DNA from 3 places in the Pseudomonas sp. E102 genome. Region 3 is predicted to be linked to each of the others. Evidence: predicted binding sites of a transcription regulator. Region 3 holds the regulator's gene; each other region holds the start of a gene.
The links. The regulator sigma-54, encoded in region 3, starts transcription at its own class of promoters, with help from an activator protein. The targets are predictions, from matches to a motif close to ANTGGCATNNANNTTGCTNT.
Positions count from the first base shown of each region.

Region 1: a site for sigma-54 is predicted at 6,637-6,656, ahead of flgB (flagellar basal body rod protein FlgB). Genes of this name have one in related genera too.
Region 2: a site for sigma-54 is predicted at 3,572-3,591, ahead of DOCECA_RS05370 (CmpA/NrtA family ABC transporter substrate-binding protein). Genes of this name have one in related genera too.

Region 1 is NZ_CP084025.1:3,459,282-3,469,158, reverse strand. Features, by position in the region: gene DOCECA_RS15850 (glutamine synthetase family protein) at 1-348, shown strand, start outside; gene DOCECA_RS15845 (MFS transporter) at 419-1,786, shown strand; gene DOCECA_RS15840 (flagellar brake protein) at 1,850-2,596, opposite strand; gene DOCECA_RS15835 (flagella synthesis protein FlgN) at 2,689-3,156, opposite strand; gene flgM (flagellar biosynthesis anti-sigma factor FlgM) at 3,205-3,519, opposite strand; gene flgA (flagellar basal body P-ring formation chaperone FlgA) at 3,692-4,456, opposite strand; gene DOCECA_RS15820 (chemotaxis protein CheV) at 4,535-5,461, shown strand; gene cheR (protein-glutamate O-methyltransferase CheR) at 5,516-6,343, shown strand; gene flgB (flagellar basal body rod protein FlgB) at 6,698-7,105, shown strand; gene flgC (flagellar basal body rod protein FlgC) at 7,109-7,552, shown strand; gene flgD (flagellar hook assembly protein FlgD) at 7,568-8,290, shown strand; gene flgE (flagellar hook protein FlgE) at 8,319-9,617, shown strand; gene DOCECA_RS15790 (ribonucleoside-diphosphate reductase subunit alpha) at 9,839-9,877, opposite strand, start outside.
Region 2 is NZ_CP084025.1:1,139,624-1,149,500, reverse strand. Features, by position in the region: gene rlmKL (bifunctional 23S rRNA (guanine(2069)-N(7))-methyltransferase RlmK/23S rRNA (guanine(2445)-N(2))-methyltransferase RlmL) at 1-1,510, opposite strand, end outside; gene rmf (ribosome modulation factor) at 2,043-2,258, shown strand; gene DOCECA_RS05375 (quinone-dependent dihydroorotate dehydrogenase) at 2,464-3,483, opposite strand; gene DOCECA_RS05370 (CmpA/NrtA family ABC transporter substrate-binding protein) at 3,718-4,929, shown strand; gene DOCECA_RS05365 (ANTAR domain-containing response regulator) at 4,944-5,519, shown strand; gene DOCECA_RS05360 (nitrate/nitrite transporter) at 5,979-7,190, shown strand; gene DOCECA_RS05355 (protein kinase domain-containing protein) at 7,200-8,870, shown strand; gene nirB (nitrite reductase large subunit NirB) at 9,298-9,877, shown strand, end outside.
Region 3 is NZ_CP084025.1:3,948,872-3,958,748, forward strand. Features, by position in the region: gene lptC (LPS export ABC transporter periplasmic protein LptC) at 1-69, shown strand, start outside; gene lptA (lipopolysaccharide transport periplasmic protein LptA) at 56-604, shown strand; gene lptB (LPS export ABC transporter ATP-binding protein) at 604-1,329, shown strand; gene DOCECA_RS18105 (RNA polymerase factor sigma-54) at 1,524-3,020, shown strand; gene hpf (ribosome hibernation-promoting factor, HPF/YfiA family) at 3,096-3,404, shown strand; gene ptsN (PTS IIA-like nitrogen regulatory protein PtsN) at 3,417-3,881, shown strand; gene rapZ (RNase adapter RapZ) at 3,884-4,741, shown strand; gene DOCECA_RS18125 (HPr family phosphocarrier protein) at 4,757-5,032, shown strand; gene pmbA (metalloprotease PmbA) at 5,251-6,597, opposite strand; gene yjgA (ribosome biogenesis factor YjgA) at 6,751-7,275, shown strand; gene tldD (metalloprotease TldD) at 7,320-8,762, opposite strand; gene DOCECA_RS18145 (carbon-nitrogen hydrolase family protein) at 8,768-9,631, opposite strand; gene DOCECA_RS18150 (YhdP family protein) at 9,708-9,877, opposite strand, start outside.

The DNA.
Region 1 (9,877 bases), 490 kb from region 3:
ATTCCTGCGAGTGCGCCGGTAGCCCGGCGGGTCGAGAACCGCTTGCCGGGAGCCGATGCCAACCCTTACCTGGCGATTGCCGCCAGTCTGGCGGCGGGGCTCCATGGCATCGAGAATCGCCTGGAACCGGGTGCCGCGATCCAGGGCGAGTTCGAGGTGCCGGAGAATCTGTCTTTGCCATGTACCTTGCATGCAGCGCTTGAACGTCTCAAGCGTAGCCACTTGGCGAAGGAACTGTTCGGTAGCGAGTTCATCGAAGGTTACGTTGCCTCGAAAACCCTGGAACTGACCAGTTTCTTTGACGAAATCACGCCCTGGGAGCGGCGCGTTTTGGCGGCCCAGGCATAACGAACCGTCGCATTCGGGCTATCTTCCAAAGATAGCCCTTACTTACCTCAAGGAGCCGCTCGGAACGCCGATGCGCCAAATCTGGAAACCTTTTCGAGCGCTTTATTTCGCCTCGCTGATGATGCTCATCGGCTCAGGCCTTCTGAGTACTTACCTGGCCCTGCGCCTGGCCGCCGACAACGTGGACAGCCTGTGGGTCGGTGCGCTGATGGCGGCGAACTATTTCGGCCTGGTGCTGGGCGGCAAGATCGGCCACCGGCTGATTGGCCGCGTCGGGCATATTCGCGCCTATTCGGCTTGCGCCGGGATCGTCGGTGCGGCGGTATTGGGCCATGGCCTGGTGAACTGGCTGCCGGCCTGGATCGTGCTGCGGATGATTGTCGGCCTGGGCATGATGTGCCAGTACATGGTTATCGAAAGCTGGCTCAACGAGCAGGCCGATGCCAAGCAACGCGGGGTAGTGTTCAGCGGCTATATGATTGCTTCCTACCTGGGGCTGGTGCTGGGCCAACTGATCCTGGTCATGCATCCGGCCCTGGGCCTTGAATTGCTGATGTTGGTGGCGTTGTGTTTCGCCCTGTGCCTGGTGCCGGTGGCATTGACCCGGCGGATTCACCCGGCGCCGTTGCATCCGGCGCCGATGGAGCCGCGCTTCTTTATCAAGCGCGTACCGCAATCGTTGACCACGGTGTTGGGCTCCGGGCTGATCGTCGGCTCCTTCTACGGCCTGGCACCGCTGTACGCCTCCCAGCAGGGCCTGAGTACCGAGCAGGTCGGCTTGTTCATGGGCTGCTGCATCTTTGCCGGCCTGCTGGTGCAATGGCCGCTGGGTTGGCTGTCGGATCGTTACGATCGGGCCCTGTTGATCCGCTGCTTCGCACTGGCCCTGGTGGTGTGTGCCTTGCCGCTGGCCATCCTGTCGAAGGCGCCGCTGGAAGTATTGTTCATCGCCGGTTTCTGCTGTTCGTTGGTGCAGTTTTGCCTGTACCCGCTGGCGGTCGCGTTTTCCAATGACCACGTCGAGGGTGATCGCCGGGTGTCGCTCACCGCGATGCTGCTAGTGACCTACGGCGTGGGCGCCAGCATCGGCCCGTTGGTGGCCGGGGTGCTGATGAAGCTGTACGGCAGCCAGATGCTCTATGGCTTTTTTGCCCTGTTTGCGTTGCTGCTGGTATGGCGGATCCGGCCGAAAGCGGTCACCAACCTGCACCAGGTCGACGACGCGCCGCTGCATCACGTGGCCATGCCGGACAACATGACCAGTTCACCCTTGGTGGCGTGCCTCGATCCGCGGGTCGACGAGCAAGTGGTGCAGGAGCAGATGCAGGCCTCGCCCAATCCGGACGTCGAGCCCGAGCCTCAACCTGAATTGGAGCCGGTCACCGAAGGCGCCAACGACGAACTGCCACCGTCCGATTTCACCCAGGCCAGGCCCTGAGACCGGCATAAAAAAAGGGCAATCCTTGCAAAGGGATTGCCCGTTTTTATAGCGCGCCGGAAATCAGAAATCGTCTTTATCGAACCGACGGGCTTCACGCTGCAATTGATACACGAAGCGTTCCACCTGGCGTTGTACCAGGCCGCTGATGTTATGGAAGCGCACGCCTGCGAACGTGGTGTTGATCCGCTCTTCGAAATGCAGGTAGCGCAGCTCCACCGGCGCGGTCATGCTGCCAAACGGTAGGGCGGCGATGAAGCGCTCGTAAACCTGGCCCAGCTGCAGCCGTTCAGTGATATCGCCATCGAAGCGCAGCTTGCAGCCGGTTGCGGAAATATCCAACAGCTTGCCATTCACCGGTGATTTGAGCTTGTCGCCTCCCAACTCCACGTTCACCAGTTGCGCCAGTTTCAATGCGGCCCGGAAGGCGTTGCGGCGTTGGTGATAAACCACTTCTTCAGGCAAGGCGCCGCGATAGCAGCGGCCATCGCTCGATTCCTGAATGGTCAATGGGCCGTTGCCCTCCCACGCGATGCGCACGCCGTCATGGAAACCCTCGACGCGAAACGGCTCGCCGGCCAGTAGGAAACGTTCACCGTCCCGAGGAATCATTTCGTCCAGGGCGATGGTGTTCGTTTCGCGATCGACATCCACCAGGTAACTCTGGAACCGCTGGCTGCGCTCGTGGAAGGTGATGATCAGCGGGTCGTGACTGTCTTGCAGCATCCGCAGATTGCCGGAGATTTCCAGAGGGGTGGCGAGGACCTTGGGCGGCTGCGGAGCATCATCCGCGTTTGAGGCATTGAACACGGTGGGTCAATCTCCAGGCAAAATACGACTACAAAGAGCCAGCATTTTGCCAGCATGTATCGCGCGTTGATAGTGCTCCGGCATCGTTCGCTTCATGCCTGGCTGAGCGGGCGGTGCTTGACCATTTTCGCGGTCGAGCCGCGAGCGTCATAGAGCGTCGGGATTTCGCCGCCATTGAGAATACGCAACTGATTGGCGGTGGCGGCCTGTTGCATCAGGATAGACTGGCCGTTTCGAGCATTGGCGGCCTGGCACTGGTTGAGCAGGTCGTTGAGCACGGCGCTTTGCGACAACAGCTGATCGCCGATCGACGATTGGCTGGCCAATTGCTCAAGGCCACTGTTATCGGCGGGCAGGTTGAGGCTGGCGAGGATTTCGCTGCGCTTGCGGCCATGCTGGTCGAGCAAAATGATCAATGCCTGCTTTTGCGCCAGAATATTTTCCAGCAGGGGCATGTCCCGCCCGTGCAATGCCAGGGCTTCGGTCTGCAACAGCTCCAACAATTGTTGCGCTGGAGCAAAGTCGTCGATGATCAGTTGCAATAAATGAGTGTCGTGCATGGCTGGCCTTGGGTCTTAAGCGTCCAAAAGCCTGGCGCAGGCGGGGGCCTAGCGCTGGGCTTCGAAGTTGAGCAGCTTGCTGGCTACACGGTTGCTGTCGACTTGATAGCTGCCATCGGCGATTGCTGCTTTCAACGCGGCCACGCGGGCGTTGTCGACGACAGGTTGATCGCGCAGCTTGTCAGTGACCTTCTGCAACTGTTGAGCCTCATTGCTGAGGTGTACCGATTCCCCGTTGCTGACAGTGGCGGCCTGGTCGGCTGGCTTGGATTTGTCGGTTTCGACGGTTTCCTTGCTGGCGCTGGTGCGCGCAGTGCCTGTCAGGGGCGAGGAGCTGTTTAAACGATTGAAATCGATGACCATGGTAAAAAACCTCTGGGTATTTGGACGCTTGCCATGTTTTCGGCCATCCCCAAAAAAACTTTAGGCTCATTTTTCAAATGAACGAGCGCACGTCCGCGCTTGCCTTCGTACAAGGCACAGTCTAGGGAACACCGAGGTCAAGCGCCAGCCTGTCTACCCTCCTTACAGCCTCTTACATAGCCACTTCCACCTGGCCAGGCGCTATCACCTGTGCCTTGATGACCCGTTGGGAATTGAGGTTTTTCACCCGAATCTGTTCGCGCATGCCACCGTTGGCCAGGGCCTCGCCGGGCATCCGCACGGCCAGGGTGCCGCTGCGAGCGGTGATGACCACCTGGTCGCCCTTGCGAACCACCTCGGCCTGTTCCAGATGCACCTGGGTCACCACCTGGTCGGCGACCATTGGTCGGACAAGTTTCTGCCCAATGGCCTCATCGACGGACGTCAGGAAACCCTGGCTGATCTGGCTGACGTCGCGCTCACGCAGCACCACGTCCTGCGGCTCGACGATCCCGGCCCGCTTGAGTGGGCGAGTGGTGGTGACAATTTCCCGGTACAGGCGCACTTGAGCGGGCACGAACACCGTCCAGGGCGCGGCGCTATCGCAACGAACCTTCACCGTGACGCGGCCCAGGGGCCTGGCCGGGCTCTCCAGCGAGGCAGTCAATTCCTTGTCGCACATCGGCATCCGCAGGCGCGGGTCGAGCTGGTTGACTTCAATCTCGTAGCGACCTTCGGTTTGACTGGTTGCCAGATAGTCTTCTACGGTGAACTCAAGAAAGCCCTGAGTGACGCCGATAAGGAGATCAGGCAAGGTTACCGCAGCGGCACCAAGGGCAGGACCGCCCGAAGCGAGCAGGCAGGCAGCCAGCAGTGCACCGAGCCAGTGGCGGCAGTGAGTGGTCAGGCGTCGAGAAAATGTCGTTTGTGCGTTCATGCCGGTTCAATAGCAAGCCCCGTGCCGTTTAGTGATGAATGCGCGTCGGACACATTAGCGTTAGGTAGGAGTCAGGGCATGGCGGGAGTGATGGATTCGGTAAACCAGCGCACACAGCTGGTGGGTCAGAATCGCCTGGAGCTGTTGTTGTTCCGTCTCGACGGCCGACAATTGTATGGGATCAACGTGTTCAAGGTTCGCGAGGTGCTGCAATGCCCCAAGCTGACCCTGATGCCGAAATCCAGTCCCGTCGTGTGCGGTGTGGCGAATATCCGGGGAGCGACCATCCCGATTCTCGACCTGGCGATGGCGACCGGTTCCGGCCGACTGCTGGACCAGAGCAATCCGTTTGTGATCATCACCGAGTACAACACCAAGACCCAAGGGTTCCTGGTGCGATCGGTGGAGCGCATCGTCAACATGAACTGGGAAGAGATCCATCCACCACCCAAAGGGACCGGCCGCGACCACTACCTCACGGCGGTGACCCGGGTCGATAACCAGTTGGTGGAAATCATCGACGTGGAGAAAATCCTCGCCGAAGTGGCGCCGACCCCGGAAACGATTTCCGTTGGCGTGATAGATGCCGAGACCCAGCACAAGGCGGTTTCCCTGCGGGTGCTGACCGTCGACGACTCCTCGGTGGCCCGTAAGCAGGTCACGCGTTGCCTGCAAACGGTCGGCGTCGAAGTGATTGCGCTGAACGATGGGCGGCAAGCGCTGGATTACCTGCGCAACCTGGTCGACGAAGGCAAGAAGCCGGAAGAGGAGTTCCTGATGATGATCTCCGACATCGAGATGCCGGAGATGGACGGCTACACGCTGACATCGGAAATCCGCAGCGACCCGCGCATGCAAAAGCTGCACATCATCTTGCATACTTCGTTGTCTGGGGTGTTCAACCAGGCAATGGTCAAGAAGGTCGGCGCCGATGACTTCCTGGCCAAGTTCCGGCCCGATGACCTCGCTTCCCGAGTCGTCGAGCGAATCAAGTCAGCAGGCTAAAGGTCGGGCGCGTTGTGCGCCCGGCAAGTCAATACAGTGAAAAGAGGCGGTATTTTGTCTACGGGTAATTTGGATTTCGAACAGTTCCGGGTCTTCCTGGAAAAAGCCTGTGGCATCTTGCTTGGTGAAAACAAGCAGTACCTGGTGTCGAGCCGTCTCAATAAGTTGATGGAACAACAGGGCATCAAGTCATTGGGCGAGTTGGTTCAGCGTATCCAGACCCAGCCGCGCAGTGGCTTGCGCGAGATGGTCGTGGACGCCATGACCACCAACGAAACCCTGTGGTTTCGTGACACCTATCCCTTTGAGGTATTGAAGAACAAGGTATTGCCGGCGGCCATCAAGGCCAGCCCGGGCCAGCGCCTGCGGATCTGGTCGGCGGCCTGTTCGTCGGGGCAGGAACCTTATTCCTTGTCGATGTCCATTGATGAGTTCGAGCGCACCAACATTGGCCAGTTGAAAGGCGGCGTGCAGATCGTCGCCACCGACCTGTCCGGGACCATGCTCAACAACTGCAAGACCGGCGAGTACGACAGCCTGGCCATCGGCCGCGGCCTGTCGCCCGATCGCCTGCAACGTTATTTCGACGCCAAGGGACCGGGCAAATGGGTGGTCAAGGCGCCCATCAAGAGCCGCGTGGAGTTTCGCTCGTTCAACTTGCTGGACAGTTACGCCAGCCTGGGCAAGTTCGACATCGTGTTCTGCCGCAACGTGTTGATCTACTTTTCCGCTGAGGTGAAGAAGGACATCCTGACGCGCATCCACAGCACCCTGAAACCGGGTGGTTATCTGTTCCTGGGTGCATCCGAGGCGTTGAACGGCTTGCCGGACCATTACCAGATGGTCCAGTGCAGCCCGGGGATCATTTACCAGGCGAAGTGATTGGCTTGGATGGTAGAACGGGAGTCCCTAGGGGCTCCCGTTTTTTTTTGCGTGCTCATATTCAATCACCACTGTCCCCTGTGGGAGCGAGCTTGCTCGCGATAGCGGTATTGCAGACGACATCAACGTTGACTGACAGACCGCCATCGCGAGCAAGCTCGCTCCCACATTTTGATTTCCTTTGCCTGGATGAAAGCGGCAGAAAAGCGGCATCCGGCGGAAACCGATTGCCGCTTTTCTGGCATTGCCGCTTTGCCGTTGCCCGCAAAGCCCCGGTTTACGGGCTTTCGGAAAGTGGCACGGCGCTTGCTAAAGCCTTCGTACGTACATTCTGGTCACCCAAAGGTTTCCGACATGAGCATCAGCTTCGATAAAGCGCTCGGTATCCACGAACAGGCCCTGAGCTTCCGCGCCCAGCGTGCCGAAGTCCTGGCCAACAACATCGCCAACGCCGACACGCCGAACTACAAGGCCCGTGACCTGGACTTTTCCAAGGTACTCGCCGAGCAGAACGAGAAGACCAAGAACGGCCACTTCGCCTTGAACATGACCAACAGCCGTCATATCGAAGCCGAAGGCGTAGGCAGCGGCGACGAATCGTTGATGTATCGCACGCCGATGCAGCCCTCGGTCGACCAGAACACCGTGGACGCTCAACTGGAACAGTCCAACTACGCGGAAAACTCCGTGAACTTCCAGGCCAGCTTCACCCTGCTCAACAGTAAATTCAAAGGGCTGGTATCGGCCCTGCGTGGAGAGTAAGTCATGTCGATCGCGAGCGTTTTCAACATCGCCGGCAGTGCCATGAGTGCCCAGACCACTCGCCTGAACACCGTCGCCAGTAACATCGCCAACGCCGAGACCGTTTCGTCGAGCATCGACCAGACCTACCGCGCCCGTCACCCGGTGTTCGCCACCATGTTCCAGGGTGGCCAATCCGGCGGCAGCGATTCGCTGTTCCAGGACCAGGACGCGGCGGGGCAGGGCGTACAGGTGCTCGGCGTCGTTGAAGACCAGAGCAACCTCGAAGCACGTTACGAGCCAAACCATCCGGCCGCGGACGCCAAGGGTTATGTCTATTACCCGAACGTCAACGTCGTCGAAGAAATGGCCGACATGATTTCCGCCAGTCGTTCGTTCCAGACCAACGTCGAAATGATGAACACCGCCAAAACCATGATGCAGAAGGTCCTGACCCTCGGTCAGTGATAAGGGGCGATTCATATGAGCGTCACCAATACAACAGGCGGTTTGAGCCTCAACGAGATTCTGGCCAACTCCTCGGTCAAGACCAATACCAAGGCCGATGGCCTGGGTGCGGCGACCAATGCGGCGAGTGGCAACCAGGAATTGGGCAAGGATGCGTTCCTGCAACTGCTCGTGACCCAGCTGAAAAACCAGAACCCGCTGGAACCCCAGGACAACGGTGAGTTCGTGGCCCAACTGGCGCAATTCAGCAGCCTGGAAGGCATCACCACGCTCAACGAAACCGTGAGCGGCATTGCCGGCAACTACAACTCGTCACAAGCGTTGCAGGCTTCGTCCCTGGTCGGCCGCTCGGTGATCGCTCCGGGTGACAAGGCCGTGGTCGACACCTCCAAGAGCCTCAACGGCACCGTGGTGGTTCCGGCGGCGGTGTCCTCCCTCACCGTCAAGATCATGGACAAGGATGGCAAGACCGTCCGCACCATCGATTTGGGCAGCCAGAAGTCGGGCAACTCTGCCTTCATCTGGGACGGCAAGAACGACGCGGGCACGACGGTAGAGTCGGGCACGTACACCTTCGCGGCCTCGACCACCATCGATGGCAAGGCCACGTCGCTGATCACCAACCTGCCGGCCACGGTCAGCAGCGTGACGATCAGCCAGACGGGCGGTGAGCTGATGCTCAACCTGGCCGGGCTGGGCAGCATCGCCCTGTCCAAAGTACAAACTATTGGTATGTAGAGCCGACTAACCGGCAAAAGGAGTCAACATGTCTTTCAACATCGGCCTTAGCGGTCTCTATGCAGCCAACAAACAGCTGGACGTGACCGGCAACAACATCGCCAACGTGGCGACCACCGGTTTCAAATCGTCCCGCGCGGAATTCGAAGACGTCTACTCGGCCACCAAGCTGGGTTCGGGCAGCAAGACCGTCGGCAACGGCGTGCGCCTGGCCAACGTTTCCCAGCAGTTCGGCCAGGGTGACGTGAACAACACCGGCAACGTGCTGGACATGGGGATCCAGGGCCAGGGCTTCTTTGTCCTGAGCAACGACGGCTCCCTGAGCTACACCCGTGCCGGTACTTTCAAGACCGACAAGGAAGGCTACGTCACCAACAGCGATGGCACGGCTCGTTTGCAGGGCTATGGCGTGGATGCCAACGGCAAGATCCTCAACGGTATCCTGACCGACCTGCGCATCGACACCTCGAACCTGCCGCCGCAAGCCACCAGCCTGGTTTCGTCGACCATCAACCTGAACTCGACGGCGACGCCGATCACTGCCGCGTTCAACCCGGCTGACACGGCGACCTTTACCAAGCAGTTCACCACCCCGATCTACGACACCCAGGGTAACCAGCACTCGATGGACCAATACATGGTCAAGACAGGCTCCAATACCTGGAACGTCTATACCTTGATCGATGGTCGTAACCTCAATGGCAGCTTGCCGACCACGACCGGTGCGACCGCGCCTGTTCCTTCCACCATGAACTTCGATTCGAGCGGCAAGTTGACCACGGTCACCACTCCGCCAGCGACCGTTAACAGCGATCTGGTGTTGACCGGCTGGGTTCCGGGCACCGTGACCAACGGAACCTGGACCGCCAACGGCGCCGCCAGCGCACCGACCATCACGATTTCGATGGGCAACACCACTCAGTTCAACGCCGACACCGCTCGTTCGATTCCTGCCCAGAACGGCTACGCCACCGGCCAGATCACCAACCTGACCATCGATGGCAGCGGTGTGATGCTCGCCAACTTCAGCAACAACCAGACCAAGCCGATCGGCCAGATCGCCCTTGCCAGCTTCACCAACGAGCAAGGCCTGCAGCCAGTAGGCGGCACCAGCTGGAAGGAAACGTTCGCCTCGGGTATCCCGGGCTACGATGCTCCACAGACCGGCACCCTGGGTTCGATCGTCTCCAACTCCCTGGAGGAGTCCAACGTCAACCTGACCAACGAATTGGTCGAGCTGATCAAGGCGCAGAGCAATTACCAGGCGAACGCCAAGACCATCTCTACCCAGAGCACCATCATGCAGACCATCATTCAGATGGCTTGATGCCGAAGGTCGCTTGAAAGCTGCACAAGGAGCCCCTCGAAAGAGGGGCTTTTTCATGAGCTTCAGTTTTGTATTGCTTGGGCCTGCCTCTTCGCGAGCAGGCTCGCGAAGAGGCAGGCCCAGGCGCCTACTTTTCGCCAGGCAAAAGAAAACCCCCGATAAACCAGCGGTCTATCGGGGGCTTCTTTCAGCGGGCGCCTTTAGGCGCCTACCCGCTCAGCTTATTGGCAAGCTTCGCAATCCGGCTCATCGATCGCGCA
Region 2 (9,877 bases), 2.8 Mb from region 3:
GCGCGACGTATTCCTGGACGTGCACCCAATCGTGGTACAGGTCGATGGCCATCGAGTATTCGGGCATGTCGGCATCGTAGACGCGATAGCACTCCACGCCCTCACGCTTGGCCCACTTGCTCAGCAACTTCAGGTTTTTCTGCAGCCGGTTGGCAAACATCTGCCCGCCTTCGCTCAGGCGCGCCTGCTCGATCACCGGGGCGGGTGCCGGGGCTGGCTTGATGGGGTTGCCGTTCTTGTTGTACTGGCGCTCCTGGGGGACATCCGGGGCCTGGTCGTAGGCGGATTGTTCACGCTCGGCCTGGCGTTGTTCCGGGGTGCGACGCTCGCCCGTGACGAACTGATCCGGCAGCACCTTGATCAACAGCAGCTTGCAGGGCAAGGCGCCGTTCCAGAACGAATATTGCTTGTGGCTGCGAATGCCCATGCGCTTGCCCAGGTCCGGCGCGCCGGTGAACACCGCCGCTTCCCAGTTGAGGCAGGCCTGGCGCAGGCGTTCGCCGAGGTTCTGGTAGAGATACAGCAGGCTGGCTTCGTCACCCAGACGCTCGCCATACGGTGGGTTGCAGATCACCAGGCCCTTCTGGTTCTGGTCCGGGCGTGGTTCGAAAGTGGCGACTTCGCCCTGGTAGATCTTGATCCACTCGCTCAGGCCCGCGCGTTCGACGTTGTTGCGGCCCGGCTGGATCAGCCGTGGGTCGGCCTCGTAGCCACGAATCCACAACGGCGGCTTGGCCAGTCCGGCGGCGGCGCGCTCGGTGGCCTCCTCATGGAGCTTGCGCCACAGCGCCGGCACATGGCCGAGCCAGGCGGTAAAGCCCCATTGCTGACGACGCAAGTTGGGCGCCATGTCGGCGGCGATCATGCCGGCTTCCACCAGGAACGTGCCGACGCCGCACATCGGGTCGGCCAGCGCCCCGCCTTCAGCGGCAATGCGCGGCCAGCCGGCGCGGATCAGGATCGCGGCGGCGAGGTTTTCCTTCAATGGTGCGGCGCCTTGCTGCAAGCGATAGCCGCGCTGGTGCAGGCTGTGGCCCGAGAGATCCAGGGAAAGGATCGCTTCGCCACGGTCCAGGCGCAGGTGGATGCGCAGGTCCGGGTTGAGCTTATCGATGGAAGGACGGTCGCCCGAAGGGGTGCGCAATTTGTCGACGATCGCGTCCTTGACCTTCAAGGCGCCGAAATGGGTGTTGTCGATGCCCGAGCCGTGACCGCTGAATTCCACCGCCAGGGTGCCATCGGGCAGCATGTGGTCTTGCCAATCGACATCCAGTACGCCGTGGTAAAGGTCTTCAGCGTCCTTCATCGGGAAGCGCTTGAGCACCAGCAACACGCGGTTCGCCAGGCGCGACCATAGGCAGAGCCGATAGGCTGTCTCCATGTCAGCGCTGCCGCGAACGGCCGAGGTGTGCTCGCGCGCCTCTTCAAGGCCAAGCCCGACGGCTTCCTCAAGAAGCAGGCCTTCGAGGCCCTTGGGACAGGTGAGGAAGAGTTCGAAACGGTCGGACATGGGATTTCCAGAGCCTTTGGCTAAGTGGGCCGGGCAACGCATTGCCGGGCCGGGTTCAATCAGGTGCTTTTCTCAAGAGCACCCGCGTGGCACGAGCGTGTGCCGTTCCGTACTCGCCGCTCAGGTTCAAAGAGCTTAGATGCGTGTACAGATAAAAAAATTCTGTGCAACAAATTGTGAAAAGTCACCCCTTTCGTCGAATAGTACCCGAGTGCAACAGGGGGACATTCTCATCCGACCATGGCGACCGCCTTTCGGCGCAGGGCTGATCATACAGGGGTCTTGCTCAAAAGCGGGTGTTGAACATCATGTTACTTATCGCCCTAGCATCTTTAATGTTACGTGCTTATGACAAAACGATCATTCCATCCGTGTGACGCTTTGGTTAGAACTCACCACAGGTTGACGTCGCAACGGCGTCAACACCTCGGCTCGTCACGCCGGCAACGAGCCGCCAACGGCAGAATGATTCTGCCCCGGCCTCAATAGAGGTCGACGCTAAGCAACAGTCAACAAGTGAGGGCAACACCCTATGAGAAGACTTAAGCGTGATCCGTTGGAAAGAGCATTTTTACGCGGTTACCAATATGGCGTTGGTGGTAAATCCCGTGAGCTTTGCCCCTTTACTCTACCGTCGGTACGTCAAGCCTGGATCAATGGCTGGCGGGAAGGACGCGGCGACAACTGGGACGGTATGACCGGCACTGCGGGTATCCATAGACTCAACGAACTTCACGCCGTCGGCTGACACAGGGCTTATTACTCAAGAACTCGACAACTTGACATCCAAACCGATTTAACCACGCACGTCCCATCCGGACGGCGGGCCACGGCCCAAGGGGCTCCTTCTGGAGCCCTTTTTAATGCCCGGGATTCGCGGATTTGAGCTGAAAACACTGTGTGGCGAGGGGCTTTATCCCCTCGCCACAAATGGACCTCACCAACCTAAGGAATCACCCCAACGCCGCAATCGCATCCACCGACTCTCGAATCAGCGCCGGCCCCTTGTAGATGAAACCCGAATAAACCTGCACCAGGCTTGCCCCAGCGGTGATTTTCTCGGCGGCATGCCGGCCTTCGGTGATCCCGCCCGCCGCAATGATCGGCAAGCGTCCCGCCAGTTCACCCGCCAGGATTTTCACGGTATGGGTGCTCTTGTCACGCACCGGCGCACCAGACAAACCGCCCGCCTCGTCACCGTGTTCCAGCCCTTCGACGCCTTCGCGTCCCAGGGTGGTATTGGTGGCAATCACCGCGTCCATGCCGGTCTCGATCAGGGCCTGGGCCACTTGGACGGTTTCCTCGTCGCTCATGTCCGGGGCGATCTTGATGGCCAACGGAACATGCCGGCCATGGATAACCGCCAGCTCCGCGCGGCGCCGGGCCAGGTCGGCGAGCAATTGCTTGAGGGAGTCACCAAATTGCAGGCTACGCAGCCCCGGAGTGTTCGGGGAGCTGACATTTACGGTGACATAGCTGGCATGGGCATAGACCTTGTCCAGGCAGATCAGATAGTCGTCGACGGCGCGCTCCACCGGGGTGTCGAAATTCTTGCCGATGTTGATGCCCAGCACGCCCTTGTACTTGGCCGCCGCGACACGGGCCAGCAGGTGATCGACGCCCAGGTTGTTGAAGCCCATGCGATTGATGATCGCCTCGGCCTGAGGCAGACGGAACAATCGTGGCTTCGGGTTGCCCGGCTGTGGCCGCGGCGTCACGGTGCCGATCTCGACGAAGCCGAAACCCAGTTGCGCAAAGCCGTCGATGGCGGCGCCATTCTTGTCCAGGCCCGCCGCCAACCCGACCGGGTTGGGAAATTCCAGGCCCATGACCGTCACCGGCAGTTTCGCCGCAGCCTTGCACAGCAGACCGTTGAGGCCCAAGCGCCCGCCCGCGCCGATCAGGTCCAGGGACAGGTCGTGGGAGGTTTCCGGGGAGAGTTTGAACAGCAGTTCACGGGCCAGGGTGTACATGGGCGGCTTTGACTCGGGCGACGAAATGAGGCCGCGATTATAGCCGCGCAACGGCGTCGCAAGCGAGGCGCTCGCACAAAACCGCAGCGCTGGCATATGCCTTGCACCTTTTTGGTCATCAGCGCCCCATGCCAACGACGGAATGAGTGCCGCACTGTTTCAAAGGACAACGGCGTCGGCGTCCGGCCTTCCTTGGCCCGGACACGGCGCTTTTTGATGTGGAAGGTGATATCGATGAATGAAGTTCCAGCCACGCCCCTGGCCTGGGTCAATGGCAGCGATGCCCCGGAAAAAAGCGCGATCAATCTTGGCTTCATGGCCCTGAGCGACTGCGCCCCGGTGGTGGTGGCCGCCACCCAAGGCTTCGCCCAACCCTACGGCCTGACCTTGAACCTCAAGCGCCAGGCGTCCTGGGCTAACCTGCGGGACAAGCTGGTCAGTGGCGAAATCGACGCAGCCCACAGCCTGTACGGCCTGATCTATGCCGTGCACCTGGGCATCGGCGGCGTCGCGCCCACCGACATGGCCGTGCTGATGGGGCTGAACCAGAACGGCCAGAGCATCAACCTGTCCCACGGCCTCCAGGCCCAAGGCGTGACCAGTCCTGAGGCACTGGAACAGCACGTGCACCAAACTCGCCCGAAACTGACGTTCGCCCAGACGTTCCCCACCGGCACCCACGCCATGTGGCTCTACTACTGGCTCGCGGCCCAGGGCATTCATCCTTTATCGGACGTCGACAGCGTCGTGGTGCCACCGCCGCAAATGGTCGCGCACTTGCAAGCTGGTCGTATCGACGGTTTTTGCGTGGGCGAACCCTGGTGCGCCAGCGCGGTGAAGCAGAACCTTGGTTTTACCCTGGCGACCACCCAGACGATCTGGCCCGATCACCCGGAGAAAGTCCTCGGCTGCACCCGCGCTTTCGTCGAGCAATACCCCAATACCGCCCGGGCATTGGTCATGGCGATCCTTGAAGCCAGCCGTTTCATCGAGCAAAGCGTCGAGAACCGTCGCAGTACCGCGCAATTGCTCAGCGCGCCCGAATACCTCGATGCGCCGCTGGATTGCATCGAGCCGCGCCTGCTGGGCATCTACGCCGACGGCCTGGGCAACAGCTGGCAGGATCCCCATGCCATGCGCTTCCACGGAGGCGGCGAGGTGAACCTGCCATACTTGTCCGACGGCATGTGGTTCATGACACAGTTCCGCCGCTGGGGCCTGCTGCGCGAAGACCCGGACTACCTGGCCGTCGCGCGCCAGGTCCAGCAACTCGAGCTGTACCGTGAAGCTGCTGCGACACTGGGCATGACGCCCCCAGGCCAGGACATGCGCAGCAGCCAACTGATCGACGGCACCACCTGGGACGGCACGGACCCGGCCGGGTACGCCCGCAGCTTCAAACTGCACGCCTTGAGCGATGCGGCTCCCCTTCTCGCCAGCCGCTGACAGGAGCCACGATTATGCTGCGTATCCTGCTGATCAACGACACCGCGAAAAAAGTCGGCCGCCTTAGAGCGGCCTTGATTGAGGCCGGCTTCGAAGTGATCGACGAATCCGGCCTGACCATCGACCTGCCAGCGCGCGTCGAAACGGTGCGTCCGGACGTGATCCTGATCGATACCGAGTCACCCGGACGCGATGTGATGGAGCAAGTAGTGCTTGTCAGTCGCGACCAGCCGCGACCGATCGTCATGTTTACCGACGAGCACGATCCGGATGTGATGCGCCAGGCCATCAAGTCGGGTGTGAGTGCCTACATCGTCGAAGGCATCCACGCCGCGCGCCTGCAACCGATCCTTGATGTCGCCATGGCGCGCTTCGAAAGCGACCAGGCCCTGCGCGCCCAATTGCTGGCCCGCGACCAGCAACTGGCTGAACGCAAGCGCATCGAACTGGCCAAGGGCATGCTGATGAAGATGAAAGAGTGCAACGAGGAACAGGCCTACACGCTGATGCGCCGCCAGGCCATGAGCCGCCAGCAGAAGCTGATCCAGGTGGCGGAGCAGATCATTGCGATGAATGAATTGCTTGGCTGAAAGCCTTGTAGTGCCTGGCCTGCCCCATTCGCGAGCAGGCTCGCTCCCACAATAGACCGCAGCTCCACTGTAGGAGCGAGCTTGCTCGCGATTGCAATCCCGCTTTCAACATCTCAATCGACTGACCCACCGTCATCGCGAGCAAGCTCGCTCCCACATTGATCTCAGGGTGAACGCAGCACTTTGCGAACGCCCCCGACCCACTGTGGGAGCGAGCCTGCTCGCGATAGCCATCCCCCTCCCTCGGGTTGGCACAGATCTCGCTTAAGCAACCCCACAGGTAACCAACGGCGGTTGCCCCACCTACGACAAAGACGTCGCACACCCTCTTGCCACTCAGGCAATCCGGGTTGCGGCGTTTTTTTGTTTTGGTCCCGCGGGACCGGTGGTGCGACCACAGGCGGCGCACTGCTCAAAGCACTGACTCATTTCTCGAGACTTTTACAGCTGAGGTGCGCGATGAATTCAAGCTTCTGGAAATCCGGCCACACCCCGACATTGTTCGCGGCCTTCCTCTATTTCGACCTGAGCTTCATGGTCTGGTACCTGCTTGGCCCGTTGGCGGTGCAGATCTCTGCCGACCTGCACCTGACCACGCAACAGCGCGGCCTGATGGTCGCCACCCCGATCCTCGCCGGTGCCGTACTGCGCCTGTTCATGGGCCTGCTGGCCGACCGGATTTCGCCGAAGACCGCCGGCATGGTCGGTCAGGTGATCGTCATTGGTGCGCTGTTCTGCGCCTGGAAACTGGGCATCCACAGCTACGAGCAAGCGCTGCTGCTAGGCCTGTTCCTCGGTGTGGCCGGCGCTTCGTTCGCCGTGGCCCTGCCGCTGGCCTCCCAGTGGTATCCGCCGCAGCACCAGGGCAAGGCCATGGGCATCGCCGGGGCTGGCAACTCGGGCACCGTGCTCGCCGCATTGATCGCACCGGTCATGGCCGTGGCCTTCGGCTGGACCAACGTGTTCGGCTTCGCGCTGATCCCGCTGGTGCTGACCCTGGTCCTCTTCGCCTGGCTGGCCAAGAACGCCCCCGAGCGCCCCAAGGCCAAATCCATGGCCGACTACCTCAAGGCCCTGGGCGACCGGGACAGCTGGTGGTTCATGTTTTTCTATAGCGTGACCTTCGGCGGCTTCATCGGCCTGGCCAGCGCCCTGCCCGGCTACTTCAATGACCAATATGGCCTGAGCCCGGTCAAGGCCGGCTACTACACCGCCGCCTGCGTCTTTGGTGGCAGCCTCATGCGCCCATTGGGCGGCGCCCTGGCGGACCGCTTCGGCGGCATCCGCACCTTGCTCGGCATGTACACCGTCGCGGCCGTCTGCATCGCCGCGGTGGGGTTCAACCTGCCAAGTTCCTATGCGGCATTGGCTTTGTTCGTCTGCACCATGCTTGGCCTGGGTGCGGGCAACGGCGCGGTGTTCCAACTGGTGCCACAACGTTTCCGTCGGGAAATCGGCGTGATGACCGGGCTGATCGGCATGGCCGGCGGCATCGGCGGCTTCGCCCTCGCGGCGGGCATGGGCGCGATCAAGCAGAGCACCGGCAGCTACCAATTGGCGTTGTGGTTGTTCGCCAGCCTTGGTGTCCTGGCCTGGTTCGGCCTGCACGGCGTCAAGCGTCGCTGGAGAACCACCTGGGGTTCGGCCGCCGTCACCGCTGCTCGGGTCTGACCGCCCATCATGAGCCTGCAATTGAGTTTTGCCGAAGCCAGTGCCATCGGCCCACGGGAGGAGAACCAGGACGCCCTGCGCCTGGTGACCCCTGCCCCGGCCTTGGCCGCCAGCAAGGGTTACCTGTTCGCTATCGCCGACGGTGTGAGCCAATGCGCCGATGGCGGGTTGGCGGCGCGCTCTACTTTGCAGGCACTGGCGCTGGACTACTACGCCACGCCGCAAACCTGGGGCGTGGCCCAGGCACTCGACCGGCTGCTGTCGGCGCAGAACCGCTGGCTGCAGGCCAACGGTGGCGGGCAGCCGCTGCTCACCACCGTCAGTGCCCTGGTGCTGCGGGGCCGGCGCTTCACCCTCGCCCATGTCGGCGATTGCCGGGTCTACCGCTGGCACGCCGACAACCTGCAACGGGTCAGCGAAGACCATGTCTGGGAACAACAGGGCATGCAGCATGTGCTCAAGCGCGCCCTGGGGTTGGATCAGCACCTGATCCTCGATTTCCTGGACGGTGAGCTACGCGAAGACGAAACCTTCGTGCTGCTCAGCGACGGTGTCTGGGCGGTACTCGGGGACACGGCCATCGCCGGCATCCTGCGCGACCAGCCGGACCTCAATCTCGCCGCGCAGACGCTGGTCAACGCCGCGCATCTGGCCGGTAGCCAGGACAACGCCAGCGCGCTGCTGGTGCGGGTCGATGCGGTGGGCGAAGCGAGCATCGGCGACGCGCTGATCCAATTGCAGCAGTGGCCCCTGCCACCTGCGCTGAAGGCGGGCCAAGTGTTCGAGGGCTGGCAGATCGAAGGCGCGCTCGGCCAGAGCCAGCAGTCGTTGCTCTACCGGGTACGCGATGGCCAGGGCCAACCCTGGCTGCTGAAAACCTTGCCCGGGCAGTTACGGGACGACACCCGGGCTGGCCAGGCGCTGCTATCGGAAGAATGGTTTCTCAAGCGGGTCGCGGGCAGGCAATTTCCGGAGGTGCATGGCGTGCCTCAGCGCCAGCATCTGTACTACGTGATGCGCGAATACCCGGGCGCGACCCTGGCCGAGCTGTTCAACCAGGGCGGTCCGCTGTCGCTGGCCCAATGGCAAGATCTGGCGCAGCGGTTGGTGCGAGCGGTGGGTCTGCTGCATCGAAGGCAGATCTACCACCGCGACATCAAGCCGGAAAACCTGCACCTGGGAGACGATGGCGAATTGCGCCTGCTGGATTTTGGCCTCGCGTACTGCCCCGGCCTGTCCGAGGACCAGGCCAACGTGCTGCCCGGAACGCCCAGCTACATTGCCCCGGAAGCCTTCGGCGGCAACGCCCCTACGGCGCAACAGGATTTGTATGCGGTCGGCGTGACCTTGTATTTCCTGCTGACGGGGCACTATCCCTACGGCGAAATCGAAGCCTTCCAGCGCCCGCGCTTTGGCGTGCCGATCAACGCCAGCCGCTATCGACCGGACCTTGCCGAATGGCTTGGACAAAGCCTGGAACGGGCCGTGGCGGCAGACCCCGCGCAGCGCTTTGAAACAGCCGAGGAATGGCTGTTGGTTCTGGAACAGGGCGAGCGGCGCAGCATGAGCGTAAGGCCCAGGCCTTTGCTCGAGAGAGAGCCGCTGAAAGTGTGGCGGACGTTGGCGCTGGTGTCGTTGGTGGTGAATGTGGTGCTGCTATTCCTGGTGTTTAACAGCTGAAATCCGGTCGCCCCCCATCGCGAGCAAGCTCGCTCCCACACTGGATCCTCAGTGGAAACAAAACCTGTGGGAGCGAGCTTGCTCGCGATGGCGGCCTGTCTACCACTACAAACTATCGGCCCCACGCTCCATTAGCGAGCAACACGCTTTGATTCGGTGCAATAAATTCCCCTCGGTTTCACCCGACCCGCCGATCACCCAACAAATCCGCGTTCCCGAAGCACTTGGCACAACCACTGCATAACCTCTCTCACCATACATAAAGCAACGCTTCCAACGATGAAGGCGGTGCTTCCCGAGAGAACGGGACCAGGACAAAGGCGTCCTCGCTAGCTGTGCTAGCGGGACGCCTTTTTTTGTTTTCGAAAAATTGTCGAGCCAGCCTGACCGCCGTGATGAAACAGGCCTGAGCTTGCGGAGAACCCTGATGAAAAAACTCAAACTGGTAATGATCGGCAACGGCATGGCCGGGGTTCGAACCCTCGAGGAACTGCTCAAGTTGAGCAATGAGCTCTACGACATCACGGTGTTCGGCGCCGAGCCCCACGCCAACTACAACCGCATCCTGCTCTCACCCGTGCTCGCCGGGGAACAGACGTTCGAAGAAATCGTGCTCAACGACCTGAACTGGTATCAGGAAAACAACATCAAGCTGTTGCTCAACCGCAAGGTAGTAGAGATCGACCGGGTCAAGCGCCGGGTCATCGCCGAAGACGGCAGCGAAGCCGAATACGACCGCTTGCTCATCGCCACCGGTTCCACGCCGTTCATCCTGCCGATCCCCGGCAACACCCTCAATGGCGTGATCGGCTACCGCGACATCGCCGACACCCAGGCGATGATCGAAACCGCCAAGACCCATAAACACGCTGTGGTGATCGGTGGCGGCCTGCTGGGCCTGGAAGCCGCCAACGGCCTGAAGCTGCGCGGCATGGACGTGACCGTCGTGCACATCGGCGAATGGCTGCTGGAACGGCAATTGGACAAGACCAGCGGCCAACTGCTGC
Region 3 (9,877 bases):
AAGGCGTATTTGAAGGAAAGCAGGATACACCTGCTATCGAAAGTAAGAGGACAGTATGAAGCTCGCTAAAACCCTCCCTATTTTGCTCAGTCTGGGCGCTGCACTGGGAAGCGCGAGCGCCTGGGCCCTTCCCAACGACCGCGACCAGCCTATCCGCATCCAGGCCGACGACGCGCAACTGGACGACAAGAACGGTGTCGCCACCTATAAGGGTGACGTGATCATTACCCAGGGCTCGATGAAGGTGACCGGCAATACCGTCACCATCACCCGCACCCAGTCCGGCGACATCGACGTAGTGACATCCGTGGGCAACCTGGCGTACTTCGAACAGTTGCAGACCGCAGGCGACACCAAGCCTGTGCAGGGTTACGGGGTCACCATCCAGTATCACGCCGCCCAGGACCGCGTTGTATTGATCGACCGCGCCAAGGTCGTCGACAAGGACAACAACGTGACCCAAGGCGAGAAGATCGTCTACGACACGGTCAAGAAGCTGGCCAGCGCCGGCCGTGCCACTGGCAGCAAGGTGACCGAACAGCGTCCGCGGATCGACATGGTGATCCAGCCGAAAAAGAAAACCGACGAGCAGAAGGCGCAGTAATGGCAACTCTGAAAGCCCAGCACCTGGCCAAGAGCTACAAGAGCCGCCAGGTTGTGCGCGATGTCAGCCTGTCCATCGACAGCGGCCAGATCGTTGGCTTGCTCGGCCCCAACGGCGCGGGCAAGACAACCTGTTTCTACATGATCGTCGGGCTGGTTCAGGCCGACCAGGGCCGCGTACTGATCGACGACCTGGATGTCAGCCACCAGCCGATGCACGGCCGGGCGAAGGCCGGTATCGGTTATCTGCCGCAAGAAGCGTCGATCTTCCGCAAACTGTCGGTGGCCGACAACATCATGGCCATCCTCGAGACCCGCAAGGAGCTCGACAAGGCCGGCCGCCGCCAGGAATTGGAGAGCCTGCTGCAGGAATTCCATATCAGCCACATTCGCGACAACCTGGGCATGAGCCTGTCCGGCGGCGAACGTCGTCGCGTGGAAATTGCCCGCGCCCTGGCTACCGCGCCGAAATTCATTCTGCTCGACGAACCCTTCGCCGGCGTAGACCCGATTTCGGTGGGCGACATCAAGCAGATCATCCATCATCTCAAGGCCAAGGGGATCGGCGTGCTGATCACCGACCACAACGTGCGCGAGACACTGGACATCTGCGAGACCGCCTATATCGTCAACGACGGCCAGTTGATCGCCGAGGGCGACTCGGCCACCATCCTGGCCAACGAGCTGGTCAAGGAAGTGTATCTGGGCCACGAGTTCCGCCTTTAAGCCACGAAGCCTCAGGCGAAGGCCTGGGTGGCGCCGAATGTCCGATGACGACCCGTGGGCACTCTCAATTAATTGAAGACGCCCCCTAGGCAAACACTTCAGTTTCAGGCATATAATTTGCTTAAGTTTGGCGCTCCGGCGCCCTGTAGTGGATGGCGCATGTGCGCCGGCAAATAAGGTGTTAAGCCCCTGCCATGAAACCATCGCTAGTCTTGAGAATGGGCCAGCAGCTGACGATGACACCGCAGCTGCAACAGGCCATCCGCCTGCTCCAATTGTCGACCCTGGACCTGCAACAGGAAATCCAAGAGGCCCTGGAATCCAATCCGATGCTCGAACGCCAGGAAGAGGGCGACGACTTCGACAACACCGATCCACTGGCCGACAATGTCGAGCAGAAAACCACCCCGGAAATCCAGGAACCAACCTACCAACAGGAAGCCGCCCCCACGGTGGACAACCTTGAGGATGGCGAATGGAACGAGCGCATTCCCAACGACCTGCCCGTGGACACGGCTTGGGAAGACGTCTATCAGACCAGCGCCAGCAGCCTGCCGAGCGGCGATGACGACGAATGGGATTTCACTACCCGCACGTCCGCCGGCGAGAGCTTGCAGAGTCATCTGCTCTGGCAACTGAACCTGGCGCCGATGTCCGATACCGATCGCCTGATCGCCGTGACCCTGATCGATTGCATCAACAACCAGGGTTACCTGGACGAGACGCTGGAAGAAATCCTCGAAGCCTTCGACCCCGAGCTCGACATCGAGCTGGACGAGATCGAAGCCGTCTTGCATCGCATCCAGCAGTTCGAACCCGCCGGCATCGGTGCTCGCAACCTGGGCGAATGCCTGTTGCTGCAGCTGCGCCAATTGCCCGCCAAAACCCCGTGGCTGGCCGAAGCCAAGCGCCTGGTGACCGATTACATCGACCTTTTGGGCGGACGCGACTACAGCCAACTGATGCGTCGCATGAAGCTCAAGGAAGATGAACTGCGCCAGGTCATCGAGCTGGTGCAAAGCCTCAACCCGCGTCCTGGCTCACAGATCGAATCCACCGAGCCCGAATACGTCGTCCCCGACGTAATCGTGCGCAAGCACAACGATCGCTGGCTGGTGGAGCTCAACCAGGAGTCGATGCCCAAGCTGCGCGTCAACGCCCAGTACGCAGGTTTCGTCAAACGCGCCGATACCAGCGCCGACAACACCTTCATGCGCAACCAGTTGCAGGAAGCGCGCTGGTTCATCAAGAGCCTGCAGAGCCGCAACGAAACCCTGATGAAAGTCGCCACCCAGATCGTCGAGCATCAGCGCGGCTTCCTGGAATATGGCGACGAAGCGATGAAGCCGTTGGTCCTGCATGACATTGCCGAGGCGGTGGGCATGCACGAATCGACGATTTCACGGGTGACCACCCAGAAATTCATGCATACCCCTCGGGGCATCTATGAATTGAAATACTTTTTCTCCAGCCACGTCAGCACCTCCGAAGGCGGCGAATGCTCGTCCACGGCCATCCGCGCGATCATCAAAAAACTGGTCGCTGCGGAAAATCAGAAAAAGCCGTTGAGTGACAGCAAGATCGCTGGTTTACTGGAGGCACAAGGCATTCAGGTGGCCCGCCGTACCGTCGCCAAATACCGCGAATCCCTGGGGATCGCACCTTCGAGCGAACGCAAGCGGTTGATGTAACAGGCCACGCCACAGCGTTCCAGTGGCAGGCACCCAGCCTGCCGCTTTATGCACTGGCAACGAAGGAGAAGCTGTATGCAAGTCAACATCAGTGGACACCAACTGGAAGTGACCGAACCCCTGCGCACCTACATCGGCGAAAAACTCGACCGATTGGAGAGGCATTTCGACAAGATCACCAACGTGCAAGTCATTCTGAACGTCGAAAAGCTGAAGCAGAAGATCGAAGCCACACTGCATATTCCCGGCGGAGAAGTGGTTGCCAATGCGGAGCATGATGACATGTATGCCGCGATTGACCTGCTGACCGACAAGCTGGATCGCCAACTCAAAAAGCATAAGGAAAAGACCCAGAGCCTCCTCCAGGGCGCAACCGGTCGTTAACCCCCCCAATCCATGATCCGACTAGAAACCATCCTGACCCCCGGCCGTTCCCAGGTGAACGCGCCGGGTGGCAGTAAGAAGAAAGCCCTCGAACAAATTGCCAACCTGATCCACCGCGAAGTGCCGGATCTGGAAATGCAGGACGTCTTCGAGGCCCTTATCGCCCGTGAAAAACTAGGCTCCACCGGTTTTGGCAACGGCATCGCCATTCCACATTGCCGCCTCAAAGGCTGTACGTCGCCGATCAGCGCGCTACTGCACCTTGAAGCGCCCATAGATTTCGACGCCATCGACGGCGCCCCGGTCGACCTGCTGTTCGTATTGCTGGTTCCGGAAGCGGCGACCGATGCGCACCTTGAGCTGCTGCGCCAGATCGCCAGCATGCTGGACCGCAAGGAAGTGCGCGAAAGACTGCGCAGCGCAACGAGTAACGACGCTTTGTATCAGGTTGTCCTGGACGAGCAGAACGGTCATTAAACATGCGCATGATCATCGTCAGTGGCCGCTCCGGCTCCGGTAAAAGTACCGCCCTCAATGTGCTTGAGGACAGCGGCTACTACTGCATCGACAACTTGCCGGCAGGCCTGCTTCCGGAGTTGGCCGAGCGCGCCCTGATCCACACCGAACTGGCGCAACCGCTGGTCGCCGTGTCGGTCGATGCCCGTAACCTGCCCAGCCACTTGTCGCGCTTCCCCGAACTGCTCGAGGAAGTGCGCAGCCGCCATATCCAATGCGATGTGCTCTACCTGGATGCCGACGAAGAAACCTTGCTCAAGCGTTTCTCCGAAACTCGCCGGCGCCATCCACTGAGCAATGCGAGCCGCTCCCTGGCCGAAGCGATCCATGACGAAAGCCAACTGCTCGGGCCCATCGCGGACCTGGCGGACCTCAAGCTCAACACCACGAACCTGAACCTGTATCAACTGCGCGACACCCTCAAGTTGCGCCTGCTGAACCAGCCAGAACCGGGTACGGCCTTTCTCGTCGAATCGTTCGGTTTCAAACGCGGAATGCCGGTAGATGCCGACCTGGTGTTCGATGTCCGCTGTTTACCCAACCCTTATTGGAAACCGGAACTGCGCGAGCAGTCCGGGCTGGACCAACCGGTAATCGACTACTTGGCCGCCCAGCCGGATGTCGAAGAGATGTACCAGGACATTTCCAGCTACCTGCTCAAATGGCTGCCCCGCTTTGCCGCTAGCAACCGCGCCTACGTCACGATCGCCATTGGCTGTACGGGTGGCCATCACCGCTCCGTCTACCTGACCGAACGCCTGGGTCAGCTCCTGCAACAATCCCTGAAGAACGTCCAGGTTCGCCACCGCGACCTCAGCTAAAGGATTCACACCGCGATGCCTGCTCGTGAAATTGAAATCATCAACAAGCTGGGTTTGCATGCCCGAGCGTCGGCGAAATTCGTAGGTGTGGCGGGTCAGTTTCCTGAGACCACGATCCGGGTCGGGCGCACGCCTGAGAGTACCGTCGATGGTAAAAGCATCATGGCGATGATGATGCTCGCCGCTGGCAAGGGCACCAAGATCCACTTGAGCACCGAGGGCGAACAGGCCCAGGAGGCGATGGATGCCTTGGTGGCGCTGATCAACAACTATTTCGACGAGGGGGAATAACTCCTCCGGACCCAAGGCCATTTCGTCGCGAGGGAGCTTGCTCCCGCTCGGCCGGGCTGGCGCTCCAGTGCGCAGCGGCCGCAAGATGTTGGGGCCGCTTCGCGGCTCAGCGGAACAAGCTCCCTCGCCACAAAAACGGACTTGCCATGAGCTCTAATCGACACAAAAAAGGCGCGTCATCCACATGAATGACGCGCCTTTTTTTGTGGCCTTGAGTATCAGCTACCCGCCACGGTCATCCGCTCGATCAACACCGAGCCCGTGCGGATGTTGCTGCGCAGCTCCAAATCATTCCCCACCGCCACGATCTGCTTGAACATGTCACGCATGTTTCCGGCGATGGTGACTTCCTGAACCGGGAACTGGATCTCGCCATTCTCGACCCAGAAACCCGCCGCGCCACGGGAATAATCCCCGGTCACCATGTTCAGCCCATGGCCCATCAACTCCGTTACCAACAGCCCCCGGCCCATGCGCCGAAGCAATGCCGCCTGGTCTTCTTCGCCATGGGTAACGAAAAGGTTATGCACACCGCCAGCGTTGGCGGTGCTCGGCATGCCGAGTTTGCGGCCCGAATAGGTACCAAGGATGTAGGACACCAGCTCGCCGTTTTCCACGAACGGCTTGGCGTAAGTGGCCAGGCCATCGCCGTCGAATGCCGAGCTGCCCATGGCCTGCATCAGGTGCGGACGCTCGTCAATGGTCATCCACTCCGGGAACAGCTTCTGCCCCAGCGCGCCTTCCAGGAACGACGACTTGCGGTACAAGTTGCCGCCAGACACCGCCGACAGGAAGCTGCCAAACAGACCACCGGCCAGCTCGGCAGAAAACAACACCGGCACCTCACAGGTCGGCACCGGCCGCGCGCCCAAGCGGCTGGCTACCCGTTGTGCGGCTTTCTGGCCGATGCTCACCGGGTCCGCCAGCAACGTGCCCTGGCGACTGACGTCATACCAGTAGTCGCGCTGCATCTGCCCGTCCGCCTCGGCGATCATCACACAACTGAGGCTGTGACGGGTCGAAGCGTAACCGCCGATAAAGCCATGGCTGTTGCCATAAACCCGGCAACCCTGGTGCGTATTGAGCGTCGTACCGTCGGCATTCTTGATCCGGCGGTCGGCATCGAATGCCGCCGCCTCACAGCGCAGCGCCTGTTCGATGGCTTGCTCGGGCGTGATGTCCCAGGCGTGGAACAGATCGAAATCCTTCAGTTCCTTGCACATAAGGGCGGCATCGGCCAACCCCGAGGCGTCATCCTCGGACGTGTGCTTGGCGATCGCCAGCGCCGCGGCCACCGTTTCGCGAATGGCGTCGGGCCCGCTGGCCGAAGTGCTGGCCGATCCCTTGCGCTGGCCTACGTACAAGGTAATGCCGAAACCCTGATCCCGATTGAACTCAACGGTTTCCACTTCGCGCTGGCGCACCGAAGTCGACAATCCCTGCTCCAGCGATACCGCCACCTCACAGGCGCTGGCACCTTGTCGCTTGGCCTCGGCGAGAATCTGCTCGACTTGCTCCTGCAGTGCCGGCAATGCCTGCGGACCGACGCTCTGAACTGCACTCATGGTGTTCTCCACTCAAATTCTGCTTTCGGTATCGGGTTTGCACGCAAACTGCCTGCGCTGTTTTTCGTACAAACCCTTGGCCTTCTAGCGACCGGGCCGGACAAGCGGCCCCCGACTGGTTATCATGGCGGCGTTTCTTTGCGGACTGCCACCATGGTTGATTCTTACGACGACTCCCTCTACGAGGGTGAAAAAAGCAAATCCCAGGTCAAACGCGAGCTGCATGCTCTGGTTGACCTCGGCGAGCGCCTCACAACACTCAAGCCTGACTTGCTGGCCAAACTGCCATTGACCGACGCCTTGCGCCGGGCCCTGGCCGATGCGCCCAAGCACACCGCGAATATCGCGCGTAAACGGCACCTGCAGTTCATCGGCAAACTGATGCGCGACCAGGACACTGACGCGATCCTGGTTTTGCTCGACCAGCTCGATGCCTCCACCCGGCAGTACAACGAGCGCTTCCACAACCTGGAACGCTGGCGTGATCGCTTGATCGCTGGCGATGACGGCACCTTGGAAAAATTCGTCATCGACTACCCGGAGGCCGATCGCCAGCAATTGCGCTCCCTGATCCGTCAGGCCCAGCACGAACTGGCGCACAACAAGCCGCCGGCCTCGAGCCGTAAAATCTTCAAATACATCCGTGAGCTGGACGAGACTCAACGCGGCCTGCGCTGAGTCTCGTCCTTGGGTGGAGGCCTTGCACTCCACCCAAGGCTCCGTCATGCGCCCGTGCCACCCACGGTGATCGCATCGATCTTCAAGGTCGGCTGGCCGACACCCACCGGCACCGACTGGCCGTCTTTGCCACACGTGCCCACGCCACTGTCCAGCGACAGGTCATTACCGACCATCGACACTTTGCTCATCGCCTCCGGCCCGTTGCCGATCAGGGTCGCGCCCTTGACCGGCGCGGTGATCTTGCCGTCTTCAATGAGGTAGGCCTCGCTGGTGGAAAACACGAACTTGCCGCTGGTGATGTCCACCTGGCCGCCGCCGAGGTTGGCGCAATAGATGCCTTTTTTCACCGAGGCGATGATTTCCGCCGGATCGCTCTGGCCGCCCAGCATGTAGGTATTGGTCATGCGCGGCATCGGAAGGTGCGCGTAGGATTCGCGACGACCGTTGCCGGTGCGAGCGACGCCCATCAGGCGAGCATTGAGCTTGTCCTGCATGTAGCCCTTGAGCACGCCGTTTTCGATCAAGGTGGTGCACTCGGTCGGGGTGCCTTCGTCATCAACGCTCAGGGAGCCCCGACGCCCGGCCAATGTACCGTCGTCGACGATCGTGCAGAGTTTCGAGGCGACCATTTCACCCATGCGACCACTGTAGGCAGAGCTGCCCTTGCGGTTGAAATCGCCTTCCAGGCCGTGGCCGACCGCTTCATGCAGCAGCACGCCGGACCAGCCGGAGCCCAGCACCACCGGCAACGTGCCGGCCGGGGCCGGAATCGCTTCCAGATTGACCAGCGCCTGGCGCAGGGCTTCGCGGGCGTAGCCCATGGCGCGGTCTTCGCTGAGGAAATAACGATAGTCGGTGCGCCCGCCGCCGCCATGACCGCCGCGCTCACGCCGGCCGTTCTGCTCGACGATCACGCTGACATTGAACCGCACCAGGGGCCGGACGTCCGCCGCCAGGCCACCATCGGTGGATGCCACCAGGATTCGCTCCCAGACGCCCGCCATGCTCACCGACACCTGCTGGATCCGTGGATCGAGGGCGCGAGTGGCAACGTCGATGCGTTTGAGCAGCTCGACTTTCTCGGCGCGACTCATGACCTCCAATGGATTATCCGGCGCATACAGCTGCGCCACGTCCTGGCTGCTGAACGCCTGGACCGTGCCGTTTTGCCCGGCGCGCGAGATCGAACGAGCGGCACGGGCCGCGGCGCCGAGGGCTTCGAGGGTGATGGCGTTGCTGTAGGCAAAACCGGTCTTTTCACCGGACTGGGCCCGTACGCCGACGCCCTGGTCAAGGTTGAAACTGCCTTCCTTGACGATGCCGTCTTCCAACGACCAGGACTCGGAAATCTGCCCCTGGAAATACAGGTCGGCGGCATCGATGCCCGGGCCGGCCAGGTCACCCAGCACGCCTTGCAGGCTTTCGAGGGTCACGCCACCGGGGGCTAAAAGGTGTTCACTGACTGAGGACAACAACCCGCTCATATGTTTTACGCCTTGAATTCGTCGTCTTGGGCAGGTCGCTGTCGGGCGCCCTGCGAGAAAAAGCGCCGATGGCTCGCCACCGGCATGCGCGCCCGGATGGACGCCTGTTCGCTGCTGTCGCGCTCGGCCAGCAGCACCGCCTCGCCTTGATCCTGTTGCGCCAGCACCCGCCCCCATGGGTCGATAATTGCAGCGTGGCCGAAGGTTTCCCTTGGCCCCGGATGCGTCCCGCCTTGGGCTGCCGCCAGCAGGTAGCACTGGGTCTCAATGGCTCGGGCGCGAATCAATACGTCCCAATGGGCGGCGCCGGTTACGGCTGTAAAGGCCGAAGGCGCGGTGATCAACTCAGCCCCGGCCGCTCGCAACTCGCTGTAGAGCTCCGGGAAACGCAAGTCGTAACAGACCGTCAGGCCCACCCGGCCCACGGGAGTATCGGCGACCACCACGTTGCGACCATAAGCATAGTCATCGGATTCGCGGTAGCGCCCACGATTGTCCGCCACGTCCACGTCAAACAGGTGCAGCTTGTCGTAACGCGCCACGATCTGGCCCTGGTCGTCCACCAGCAACGAACAGGCATGAGCCCTGGCTTCGGGCTCGTCCTCCGGCGGTAATGGCAGCGTGCCGGCGACAATCCATAACCTGAGGTCGCGAGCGACCTGTTTCAACCAAGGCAGGATCGGTCCCTGACCAAAGGCTTCGGCGCGACCGATGTCGGCAACGTCCCGCCGCCCCATGGCGGCGAAGTTTTCCGGCAGCACCGCCAGCCTCGCACCGCCAGCCGCTGCCTGTTCCAACAGCACACGGGCGCGGGCCAGGTTGGCGAGGACATCGCTTTGGCTGACCATTTGAATCACGGCGACTGGCATGCTGCCTCCCTCATTTTGTGCATCATCCTCTTGTGGGAGCGAGCTTGCTCGCTCCCACAAGGGCTAGCGTTACTCGTCAGAACGGCTTGTCGAAGCTGATCTTCGGCTCTTTCCACGGCCCCTTGACGTCGTATCTTACGCTGGCAAAACGCGCTACGCGGTCACCGATCAGTTTGTCGATCAAAAACAATGCCCCACCCACCGCCGGGGCGCCGACAATCAGCGCGGCGATGGGCAGGTTGTTGG